2 regions of the Halomonas sp. AOP25-F1-15 genome follow, and region 1 is predicted to be linked to the other one. Evidence: predicted binding sites of a transcription regulator. Region 1 holds the regulator's gene; the other holds the start of a gene.
What was found. The regulator LexA, encoded in region 1, represses DNA repair genes until DNA is damaged. The targets are predictions, from matches to a motif close to TACTGTNTANNTANACAGTA.

Region 1 (5,990 bases):
AGCGGGTCGGGAATCAAACGCGCTGTAAATAACGTGGGCGGGCATAATCCCTTCTAGCTGACCTGCCAGGTGATAAAAGGGCACTAAGTCATGCTGTTTAATCACATCAAGCGGCCGATCATCCACCGGCAGCGCGACGTGAGAGTCGGCAGCGACACTGCCATGACCTGGGAAGTGCTTACCGACAGCGGCCATCCCCGCCTCATGAAGACCTTGCACAAAAGCACCGCCAAGCACGGCCACTTGCTGCGGATCATGGCTGAAACTGCGATCGCCAATCACGCTTGATATACCGCTTTCAACATCAAGCACCGGGGCAAAGCTTAAGTCCAAGCCACAGGCGGCCATTTCCATACCCAGCAGCCAACCAGCATCTTTTGCCAACGCGAGGCCGTCTTCTGCGTTAGCGCTATAGCACTCGCCAATGCGCGCCATGGCAGGAAGGCGTGTCAAACCCTCTTTAATGCGCTGAACGCGCCCGCCCTCCTGATCAACCGCGATCAATAAATCCCCCCGCACGCGGCGAATATCACTACAGAGCTTGCGCACCTGGTAGGCGCTTTCGACGTTACGGGCAAATAAAATGACGCCCCCTACCGTGGGTTCAAGCAGCAAGTGCTTTTCATCGCGAGTTAATGCTGGGCCTTCAAGGTCAAGCATGACCGGGCCTAGAGGTTGAGTCATCGTGAGAAGTCCAATAAGAGGGGCAATGATTTTAGACGATCGTTTATCAGTGTCAAAGATGGGGGCATTTGAAGCCCGCCCCCAATACAGCTCAGCATCGTTTAGTCAAAGCACTGCCTTTCTCCGTGCAACCAAACGGGGGTGCCGGGCAACGACAATGCAAAGATATGTAGCAAATCGCTGTTGCGTAGCCGAATGCATCCGTGCGAAGCGGCGACGCCCATCGGCTGATCGGTAGGCGTACCGTGCAGATAGATATAGCGCCGCTGCGAGTCAACCTGACCGCCACGATTCACGCCTCTTTCTAACCCACACAGCCACAGAATACGCGTCAAAATCCAATCACGCTGCGGGTAGGCTTCGCCTAACGCTGGCGAGAATACTTCCTCAGTCCAGCGGCGGCCACGAAATACCGCATTCTCGGGCAAGCCACTGCCAATCGCGGCGCGCACATAGTGCCAGCCATGCGGCGTCTTACCGCTGCCATTATGCTCACCAACACCGGCAACGCCAGAAGAAATAGCGCACTCATGCAGCACTTTAGGCCCCCGCCAACAGCGCAGCAGCTGCTCGGTAGTATCTATCTCAAGCCAGATGTTCTCGGTTGGGGGTAGCTCAGCTAACCTTGGCGTTCGCATGGTGTCCTTCTTCTAAAGTTGGGGGTAGTGGCGCATTCATCGCAGCCACGACTACCGGGCGCAAGCGCCGGATTAAGTCCCGCACCGATACCTGCTCGTGGTAATCCTTTTCCGCAATATCACGCAGGGCATCAAGGCCTGACAGGGTGAAGATAACAGTGCCTAGCATGAAGTGTAGCCGCCAAAAGCGCTCTGCATCGGGCAGTTCAGGGGTTGCTTGGCGCACTAGCTCAGTGAAGCGCGTAAACACATCCCCATATTCTTGCTGTATATGTCGCCTTAAATGCCCTTGAGCCTGACTGTAGGCTAAGCCTAGCAGGCGCATAAAGACCTTCAAGCTATTACGCTCAGCGGGCACCGCAAGAACCGTCGTTGCCATAGTTTCAAGCAGCGTTTCCAGCGGTATCACCTGCCCATCATGCTGAGCCTCAAGCTCATCAAGCGCAGTGTGAAAACGCAGCGTAAAAGGATCCAGATAGCGGGAAAAAACAGCCTGAATTAAGGCTTTTTTGGAGCCAAAATGATAATTCACAGCAGCAAGATTGACGCGCGCCTTGCTAGTGATGTTGCGCAGCGAGGTTTCAGCAAAACCACGCTCTGCAAACAGCACTTCAGCGGTATCAAGTATACGGGTCACCGTATCAGATTGAGCCATGATGCTCTCCAGAGAAACAGGTGTTTAAAACATCGCAAAATACTATGCCATAACCTGGGTAGTCTCAACGCTTGATTTGTCACCACAATGCCTCGGCACTTATAAGGAAAAGCTGCATAAGAAAAAGCTTAGTTTCAAATCATTGAAGCTCCCAGAGCGGTAAATATTGGTATTGACAAGGCCATATACTGGACAGAGACACATACTGTATACTTAAACACTTACTGTTTAAGTTACCTTCATTTTATGACTGTCTATTCACAATTCTGGAGCTTGGTATGTCGCGTCCACTAACCGCTCGCCAACAGCACGTATTTGATTTTATTGTTAAAACCATGGGCGAATTTGGCTACCCTCCGACGCGCGCTGAGATCGCTAAAGCACTCGGCTTTCGCTCACCTAACGCCGCTGAGGAGCATCTACGCGCACTTGAACGCAAGGGTGTGATCCGCATCATTCGCAACACGTCACGCGGTATACGCTTGCCTAACCAAGAGCCTCAAGACGTATTGGACACATCTGTCAGTACGCTGTCTGCCACGATCGAGCCTGCTCAGGCGGGCCTGCCGGTCATTGGTGAAGTTGCCGCCGGCAGTCCTATTTTGGCTGCCGAGCATATCGACCGCTACTGCCCGCTGCCTGCTGAGTACTTCACCCCCAAAGCGGATTACTTGCTGCGCGTACGTGGCTTATCCATGAAAGATATCGGTATTTTAGAGGGTGACCTGCTGGCCGTGCACCGTACTGAGCGTGTCCGCGACGGTCAGATAGTCGTTGCCCGCTTAGATGATGAAGTCACGGTTAAACGCTTTAAGCGCCAAGGCCATCAGGTCACGCTGTTCGCAGAGAACGCCGACTTTGCGCCGATTGAAATCGATCTACGTTCCCAGTCGCTCGATATAGAAGGCGTTGGCGTTGGCGTGATTCGCGGCGGCAATGGCCAGGCGTTAGGTTAAGCCAGGCATAACGTCATTTATCAATGCCTTCATCAGACCTAATAGAGGTGGTCGCAAAAGCGGCCACCTCATAGCGATAAAGTAGCCTTATTGATAAGCCGCTTAGCTAAATACCACCGTTTTATTGCCATGGATCAGCACGCGGTCTTCTAAGTGCCAGCGTAAACCGCGTGCCAGTACCGCTTTCTCAACATCACGCCCAAAGCGCACTAAATCAGTAGGCGTATGGCAGTGGCTGACACGGTGGATATCCTGCTCAATAATGGGGCCTGCATCAAGCTCCTCGGTGACATAATGGCAGGTAGCGCCAATCAGCTTAACGCCCCGCTGGTAGGCCTGGTGATAAGGTTTTGCTCCCGCAAATGAGGGCAAAAAGCTGTGGTGAATATTGATCACTTTGCCTGAATAACGCGCGCACAGTTCGGGTGGTAGGATTTGCATATAGCGTGCGAGTACGATGCAGTCCGCCTGCGCGCTATCGATTTCAGCCTGTACCTTCGCAAATGATGCCTGTTTATCGTCAGGGTCTACCGGCACGTGGTGGTAAGGAATTCCGTACCACTGCGTCAGCGAACGCAAGTCGTCATGATTGGAAATAACGCCGACAATATCGCAATCCAGCTCCCCCGACTGCCAGCGATAAAGAAGGTCTACTAAGCAGTGCGATTCTCGCGACACCATCAGCACTACGCGCCGACGCTTTTGAGTATCAACCAATGCCCATTGCATGCTGAATTCGCGGGCTACCGGTTCAAAGGCGGCACGCAGCGCTTCTACCGAGATGCCTACTGAGTCTGCCAAGATTTCATAACGCATAAAAAAGCGGCCGGTCTCTAGGTCCGAATGCTGGCTGGCTTCAGTAATCGACCCGCCTTGCTGAGCAATAAAGCTCGACACGCGTGCAACAATACCCACCCGATCAGGGCAAGAAATAACTAAACGATAATAATGCGACATGTGGGCTACTCTTGACCTATTTCAAACATCACTAATGAAAAACTAACCGGATAAACCGGCTTAACAAACCATCACCTTGGCATGTTAACGACGCTGCATAGTGTATCGGAAGGACAACGATGATTGTTAGCCGCCCCTGCCTTCCCGTATAGTTAAGTCACTACTTTTTAGGCTTTTCATAACTGATGCATTCTTCACGCGTTCAAATTCGTCCCCGTCGTCGTCCACCGCTGCGCATATTGCCGCAGGGGGGATGTGGTGAGATCGGAATGAATCTAACGCTATACGGCTATGACAATCACTGGATTGCCGTTGATTGCGGCATGATGATTCGCCAGGATCTTCCTAACTCACCGCTTCAAGTACCCAACGTAGATACGCCGAAGGCGCTGGGGATCGTACCCAAAGCACTGTTTATCACCCATGGTCATGAAGACCACATTGGCGCAGTCGCTTGGCTCTGGCCCATGTGGAACTGCCCTATTTATGCCACGCCGCTGGCAGCAGGGCTACTCAGATTAAAATTCGCCGAACATCAGCTTAGCAGTGCGGCGATACACGTCATTGAGCCTGGCGAAGCTCTAGAAAGCGGCCCATTCACTCTACGTTATTTGCTTTTAACGCATTCCATTCCCGAAAGCTGTGCCCTGATGATGCTGGCCGGTGGCTACCGCGTTTTACATACCGGCGACTGGAAACTTGATCCCGAGCCGCTGATTGGCACGCCCATCAGTGCCGCTCAATTTAAAGCACTTGCCCCCATCGATTTAGTCGTCGGCGACTCAACCAACGCCCCTATGCCCGGTCACTCAGGCAGCGAGGGGGACGTCGCTCGGGCGTTAGCAAAAACACTCAGCCGCTGCGAAGGCCGCGTCGTGGTCTCGTGCTTTGCAAGCAACTTGGCCCGCGTGCTTGCTATAGGCCGCGCCGCACACCAGTGTGGCCGGCGTATCAGCTTAATGGGCCGCTCGATGGAGCGCATGGTCAGCGTAGCGCGCGGGCTGGGATACATGGATGACTTACCGCCCCTGGTGCCCAATCACGACTTGGGCTACCTGCCGCCCGATGAAGTCGTCATTATTGCGACAGGCAGCCAAGGTGAGTCCCGGGCAGCGCTGCAGAGGCTGGCTCAGGGCCGCCACCCTTCTGTCGACTTACAGCCCGGCGATAACGTTATTTTTTCGGCCAAGGTCATACCCGGCAACGAGCGCCCTATTGATCAGCTTAAAAAGCGCTTAACCCAGCTGGGTGTACGTATTTACGACGAGGTGAATCACCCTGAGCTGCATGCGACCGGCCACCCTGCTCAAGAAGAGTTAATTAAGCTCTACCAGTGGCTGAAGCCTAAACACTTGATGCCTGTTCACGGCGAAGCAAGACACCAGCAGGCGCATCAGACAATCGCTGAGCAGTTGGGTATTAGCGCACCGCTAACGCCGGTCAACGGTGATTTATTACGCTTTGACAACTACGGCCTTCACTGTGAAGCACACCATGTGCAGCCACCCTGCATTGTTAATCAGAACAGCGTTGTTCCACACCCCGGATTAGATGCGGCCATTTCCACGGCTCGACGCGGTAGCCTATATTTAGCACTGCCCGTGACCATTAGCGATCACGGCTGGGCGCGTATTGGCCGCTTAATGCTAGATGCAACAAATGCCAGCCCGCTGGATGAAGACAGCTTTATTGACTGGCTTGATGAGCAGCTTGATCAGATTGCCGCCGACACACTCGCAGACCTGCGACAGGCGCTGCAGCCACGCTTGATTCATTGGCTGGCAGATCATATGCAGCACATGCCTGACGTGCACCTGCAAATTACCGCGGCTGAAATGCAAGAGACGTCCTAGCAGACCAGCGTTCTTAATCGTTAGATTTTTTTCTGGGTAGCTAGATGTTTTTCCAACGCGCCACATCCTGTTGATCAGAGTGACGCTCTGCGACCCAATACTCGCCCTGTGCGGAATGCTCTTTCTTCCAGAAAGGAGCCTGAGTTTTTAGATAGTCCATAATAAAATCACAGGCTTCGAATGCTTCACGGCGATGAGCGCTGGCTACAAGCACCCGCACAATTGCATCGCCTGGCTGCATATGTCC
Region 2 (5,990 bases), on a different contig from region 1:
TGCTCAATATTGGCTAAACGGCCCTGGGGGTCGAAAGCAAGGGTGACGCGGCGCTGCTCGACACCGCCATAGGCTTTGTCTACGCGGAATACATAGTCCCACTGGCTAGCGTCGAAGGGCGCTTCCAGCAAAGGTCTGCCCATCACATAAACCACCTGTTCTTGGGTCATGCCCGGCTGAAGCTGGCTCACCATCTCTTGGGTTACCAGATTACCTTGGGGGATGTCGCGTTTGTACACGCCGACGTAGCTGCAGCCACTCACAACGGTAAGGGCGACGGAAAGTGTGATGATTCGAGTCAATTTTTGCATTTGGGCCTGTTCTTCACTATCGTGGTTTCGGTTGATCATACCCGACCTAACCTGTTACTGCGAAGAGCGACCATGGCCGATCAGAACCATGAATTGCGCAAAGCCGGTCTGAAAGTGACCCTGCCGCGCGTCAAGATACTTCAAATTCTCGAAAATGTTTCGGGCCAACACCATCTCAGCGCTGAAGAAGTGTACAAAACACTGATTGACGCGGGCGAAGATGTTGGCTTGGCAACCGTGTACCGCGTATTGACTCAATTTGAGTCAGCGGGTCTGGTTATTCGTCATAATTTTGACGGAGGCCACGCGGTATTTGAGATGACTCAAGAGGATCACCATGATCATATGGTGTGCCTTGAAAGCGGCGAAATCATTGAATTTGTAGATGAAATCATTGAGCGCCGTCAGCAAGAGATTGCCGAAGAGCATGGCTACGAGTTAGTAGACCATGCGCTGGTGCTTTATGTTCGCCCGCGCGGGTCTGACGTAACGCGCCAGGACAGTGGCCCGACGAATAGGAAGTAATATTCGTAGGTCGGATCTGTTTGTGAAGAGAAAGCATAAGCGCCCTGCCTATTTGGTCGAATTCCCTAAGCATGGAATTCGCCAAGTAGGCAGGGCGCTTTCTTGTTTGTGTAGATTGTTTGCGTAGATTGTTTGTGTGAAGCGCCGCGCTAATGTTGAAAAATGCGTGCGTTTAAAGCAATTAGTGCGTCGGACGTTGGCTGGCGTGAAGCATCTCACGGGCGTGTGCGAGCGTTTGATCAGAGAGCGTGACACCGCCAAGCATGCGCGCTAGCTCGCTGATACGGCCGCGTTCATCGAGCAGTGCCATTTGAGTGAGAGTGGTGTCGCGTTTTGCCTGCTTTTCGATATGTAAGTGTTGATGCGCCTGTGCCGCCACCTGGGGCAGGTGCGTAACGGTCATTACCTGGCCGTTTTGGCCTAGCTTGCGCAGCAGTTGGCCAACAATTTCTGCGGTGGCGCCCGAAATGCCTACGTCTACCTCATCAAACACTAGGCTGGGGACGGTTGAGTGCGTCGCGGCAACCACTTGAATCGCCAAGCTGATCCGCGATAGCTCGCCACCGGAGGCCACCTTGGTGAGCGGTCTCGCGGGCTGCCCAGGGTTGGCGCTGATCAAAAACTGCACGCGGTCCAGTCCTTCTGGGCTAGGCGCATCTTTCGCAATGACGCCTACTTCAAAGCGTGCTTTGCCCATGGCTAAGTAGCCCAACTGCTGCTGGACCTCTTTGCTCAGGCGAAGCGCGGCTTTGTGACGGCTATCACTAATTTTTTTGGCTTCTTGACGATAGCGCTCACGATATTCGACGACTTGAGCGCTTAAGGCTTCAAGATCATTGCCCCCTCCATTGAGCTGCGCAACTTCTTGCTGTAAATCGGTATGCAGGGCGCAGAGCTCTTCAGGGGCAACATGATGTTTACGGGCAATCCGATGGACATCGGTCATTCTTTCCTCAACCCAGGCGAGCCGTTCAGGGTCTAGCTCGGTGGTGCTGGCGAGGCGGTTTAGCTCGCTAGACGCTTCTTCTACCTGAATGCGCGCATCGCTGAGCATGGCGAGCGTATTGGCCAAGGTGCCTTTGTCGCTGCCTGGCAGCGCGCTTAAGTGCGCGAAGGCTTGATTTAATAACGACAGCGCGCCGCTTTCATCACCGGCGCAGCAGTCGGCGGCAAATTGCGTTTCACGCAGGGTCTCTTCAGCATGGGCGAGCGTGTGCTGCTCTTCTTCTAATGTTGCCAGCTCACCTTCCGCTAACGCCAGCTGGTCAAGTTCTTCAACTTGGTAGCGCAGTAGCTGGCGTTTGGCCTCTACTTCACTGCCTTCTTCGCTGAGTTTTTTAAGCTGGCGGCGCGCGTTGCGCCACTCACGAAACGTCTCCGCTAATTGAGAGGTTGCGCTATTGAGACCGGCATAATCATCCAGTAAGGCAAGGTGCGTCTCTTCGCGCATTAGCGCATGGTGAGCGTGCTGTCCGTGGATCTGAATAAGCTGTTCGCCGAGCGATTTTAGATCCGAGATAGTGGCGGGATGACCATTGATCCATGCTTTGGAGCGGCCGCTGGCGGTCACGACGCGACGCAGCAAGCATTCTTCAGAAGGCAGGTCGCGTGCGGTTAGCCACTCAATGGCGGCGGGCAGGTGCTGAATGTCGAAGCGTGCAGAGAGGTCGGTGCGTTCGCGTCCGTGGCGCACGCAGCCGGCATCGGCACGTTCGCCCAGACACAGCCCGAGGGCGCCTAAGAGAATCGATTTACCCGCCCCGGTTTCCCCGGTAATGGCGGTCATGCCACCGGTTAAGTCGAGCTCTAAGTGATCGACAATGGCGAAATCTTGAATAGCTAGCTGAGTGAGCATGACGCCTCCTGAGGCGGTACGGCGCAGAAGCTGGATACTTATCCAATAGTTGTTGATTTATACAGTAGTTAATAACTCACTTCAATGCACCTCTTGAGATGGCGTTTATGGCCCCCATATAGCGTGCATAGCTAATTATGAACTTGTCTCTTTGCGCGCAACTCGGTGTAGAAGCGCCTTACTTTCTAGGAGCACAACATGGCGAAAGAACCGCAAACTCCGTTGGATGACGAACTGAACCGCCACGAGCATGAAGCAGACGGCGCTGAACAGGCGGCTGAAAAAGCCGCCGAAGAGCGTTTGCTGGAAGGCGAGCTGGAAGGGCTAATTAACGACGACGAGCCGTTAGACGGCGGTCTTGATAACCCAGAAGCTGAAATGCTAGCCGCCAAGGTTGATGAACTAGAGCAAAGCTTAGCCGAAGCGAAAGACCAAGCGCTGCGCGCCGCTGCCGAAGCACAAAATGTGCGCCGTCGTGCCGAGCAAGAAGCCGACAAAGCCCGCAAGTTCGCGCTCGAAAAGTTTGTCAAAGAGCTGCTGCCGGTGGTGGATAGCCTTGAGAAAGCGCTGGAAAACATGGAAGAAGATGCTTCCGATGTGCACCGTGAAGGTGTTTCCATGACGTTAAGAATGCAGCTGGATGCGCTCAACAAATTTGGCGTTGAGAGTATCGAGCCCCATGGCGAGCCTTTCGACCCTCAAGTGCATGAGGCGATGGCCATGGTACCCAATCCGGAGCTTGATCCTAATACCGTGATGGATGTCATGCAGAAAGGTTATTTGCTTAACGGACGCCTTGTGCGCCCGGCGATGGTCATCGTGAGCCAGAAAGCCAATTAAGCAATTGGTGACACAAGGTGTGAAAAAACCCTTGAAAAGCTAGCGGCGGCCCCCAGATATAGGGCAACCCCGCGGGGAAACCCGCAGTTATGTTTTAAATTTTTTGTTTATAACTACCAAATTCGAGGTTATTGCTATGGGACGTATTATTGGTATCGACCTGGGCACCACTAACTCTTGTGTGGCCGTGCTTGATGGTGACAGTGCTAAAGTTATTGAAAATGCCGAAGGTGGTCGTACCACGCCTTCCATCATCGCCTATACCGACGATGGTGAAACGCTGGTCGGCCAGGCCGCCAAGCGTCAAGCGGTCACCAACCCAGAAAATACGCTGTATGCCATCAAGCGCCTAATTGGCCGTCGTTTTAAAGACGACGTTGTCCAGAAAGACATCAAGATGGTGCCTTACAAAATTGCCGAAGCAGACAATGGTGATGCGTGGGTTGAAGTAAAAGGCAAAAAAATGGCACCCCCGCAGGTTAGTGCGGAAGTGCTGAAGAAAATGAAAAAGACCGCCGAAGACTACTTGGGCGAAGCGGTGACCGAAGCGGTTATTACTGTGCCGGCCTACTTTAACGACAGCCAGCGTCAGGCGACTAAAGATGCCGGCCGCATCGCGGGTCTAGACGTTAAGCGCATTATCAACGAGCCGACCGCTGCCGCACTGGCTTACGGTATGGACAAGTCGCGCGGCGACAAAACCATCGCGGTTTATGACTTGGGTGGCGGTACTTTCGATATTTCTATCATCGAAATTGCTGACGTTGACGGCGAAACTCAGTTTGAAGTGCTGGCCACCAATGGCGACACCTTCCTGGGCGGTGAAGATTTCGATTTGGCGCTGATTAACTACCTGGTTGACCAGTTCAAAGCGGATAGCGGTATTAATCTTTCCGGCGACAACCTGGCTATGCAGCGCCTGAAAGAAGCGGCTGAGAAAGCTAAAATTGAGCTGTCTAGCGCGCAACATACCGACGTCAACCTGCCGTACATCACGGCTGATAACACCGGTCCGAAACACCTTAACGTTAAAGTGACACGCGCTAAGCTTGAATCACTGGTAGAAGACCTGGTTCAGCGTTCGCTTGAGCCGTGCAAAATGGCGCTGAAAGACGCCGGTTTGTCCGCTTCTGAAATCGACGAAGTCATCTTGGTCGGTGGTCAGACACGTATGCCGATGGTGCAGAAGAAAGCCGCTGACTTCTTTGGTAAAGAAGCCCGCAAAGACGTTAACCCTGACGAAGCGGTTGCTGTAGGTGCAGCGATTCAGGGCGGTGTATTGGGCGGTGACGTTAAAGACGTGCTGCTGCTTGACGTGACGCCGCTGACCCTGGGTATCGAAACCCTGGGCGGCGTAATGACGCCGCTGATAGATAAGAACACCACTATCCCGACCAAGAAGACGCAAACCTTCTCGACCGCGGACGACAACCAAACGGCGGTCACCATTCACGCCGTGCAGGGTGAGCGTAAACAGGTCTCGCAAAACAAATCGCTGGGTCGTTTTGACCTTGCCGACATCCCGCCTGCACCGCGCGGCGTGCCGCAGATCGAAGTCGCTTTTGACTTGGATGCTAACGGTATCCTTAACGTGTCGGCGAAAGACAAGGCAACGGGTAAAGAGCAGTCCATCATCATCAAGGCGTCTAGCGGCTTGTCGGATGAAGAAGTCGAGCAGATGGTGCGCGACGCTGAAGCACACGCGGAAGAGGACAAAAAGTTCGAAACGCTGGTACAGCTGCGCAACCAGGCTGATGGCATGATTCACGCCACGCGCAAAACGTTGGAAGAAGCTGGTGATAAAGCGACTGATGACGAGAAACAGGCTATCGAGACCGCTATCACTGAGCTGGAAGAGGCCGTGAAAGGCGACGATGTCGATAACATCCAGAAGAAGCTGGATGCGCTGACCGAAGCTTCTGGCCAGCTAGCCCAGAAGATGTACGCCGAGCAGGCAGAAGCGGCTCAGCAAGAGGGCGGTGAAGGCGATGAAAATGCAAGCACCAAGCCGGAAGATGATGTCGTTGATGCCGAGTATGAAGAAGTTAACGACGATCAGAAAAAGCCGTAAGTAACGTCTTTCTGACAAGCAGTGCGGTGACGCGGGAGCCTACTCCCGCGTTGCTGTTTCCGCAGCCAAGACGCGCGTCGTTAAATGTGTGTTAAAAGGCGCAGTGAAATGCGCAGCTAACCAGGAGGCGTAGGGCCTATGTCCAAACGCGATTATTACGAAGTCCTGGGTGTTGAAAAAGGGGCCGATCAGAAACAGATCAAGCAGGCCTATCGCCGTCTGGCGCAAAAATTCCACCCTGATAGAAACCCGGACGATAACACCTCAGCAGAGAAATTCCGCGAGGTGTCTGAAGCCTATGAAGTGCTTAGCGATGGCGAAAAGCGCGCTGCTTATGACCAGTTTGGCCATGCGGGCGTTGACGGTCAGGGCGGCGGTTTCGGCGGCG

Region 2: the regulator LexA is predicted to act here: its motif matches at 2,739-2,758, upstream of recN (DNA repair protein RecN).

Annotation. Positions count from the first base shown of each region.
Region 1 covers NZ_JBQSXV010000008.1:153,863-159,852, reverse strand. Annotated here, with positions in the region: gene nagZ (beta-N-acetylhexosaminidase) at 1-684, opposite strand, end outside; gene ACT3TF_RS15330 (L,D-transpeptidase) at 786-1,322, opposite strand; gene ACT3TF_RS15325 (TetR/AcrR family transcriptional regulator) at 1,300-1,977, opposite strand; gene lexA (transcriptional repressor LexA) at 2,256-2,933, shown strand; gene purU (formyltetrahydrofolate deformylase) at 3,036-3,890, opposite strand; gene ACT3TF_RS15310 (ribonuclease J) at 4,160-5,743, shown strand; gene moaE (molybdopterin synthase catalytic subunit MoaE) at 5,784-5,990, opposite strand, start outside.
Region 2 covers NZ_JBQSXV010000007.1:55,618-61,607, reverse strand. Annotated here, with positions in the region: gene ACT3TF_RS13730 (outer membrane protein assembly factor BamE) at 1-311, opposite strand, end outside; gene fur (ferric iron uptake transcriptional regulator) at 384-836, shown strand; gene recN (DNA repair protein RecN) at 1,018-2,691, opposite strand; gene grpE (nucleotide exchange factor GrpE) at 2,890-3,531, shown strand; gene dnaK (molecular chaperone DnaK) at 3,668-5,602, shown strand; gene dnaJ (molecular chaperone DnaJ) at 5,741-5,990, shown strand, end outside.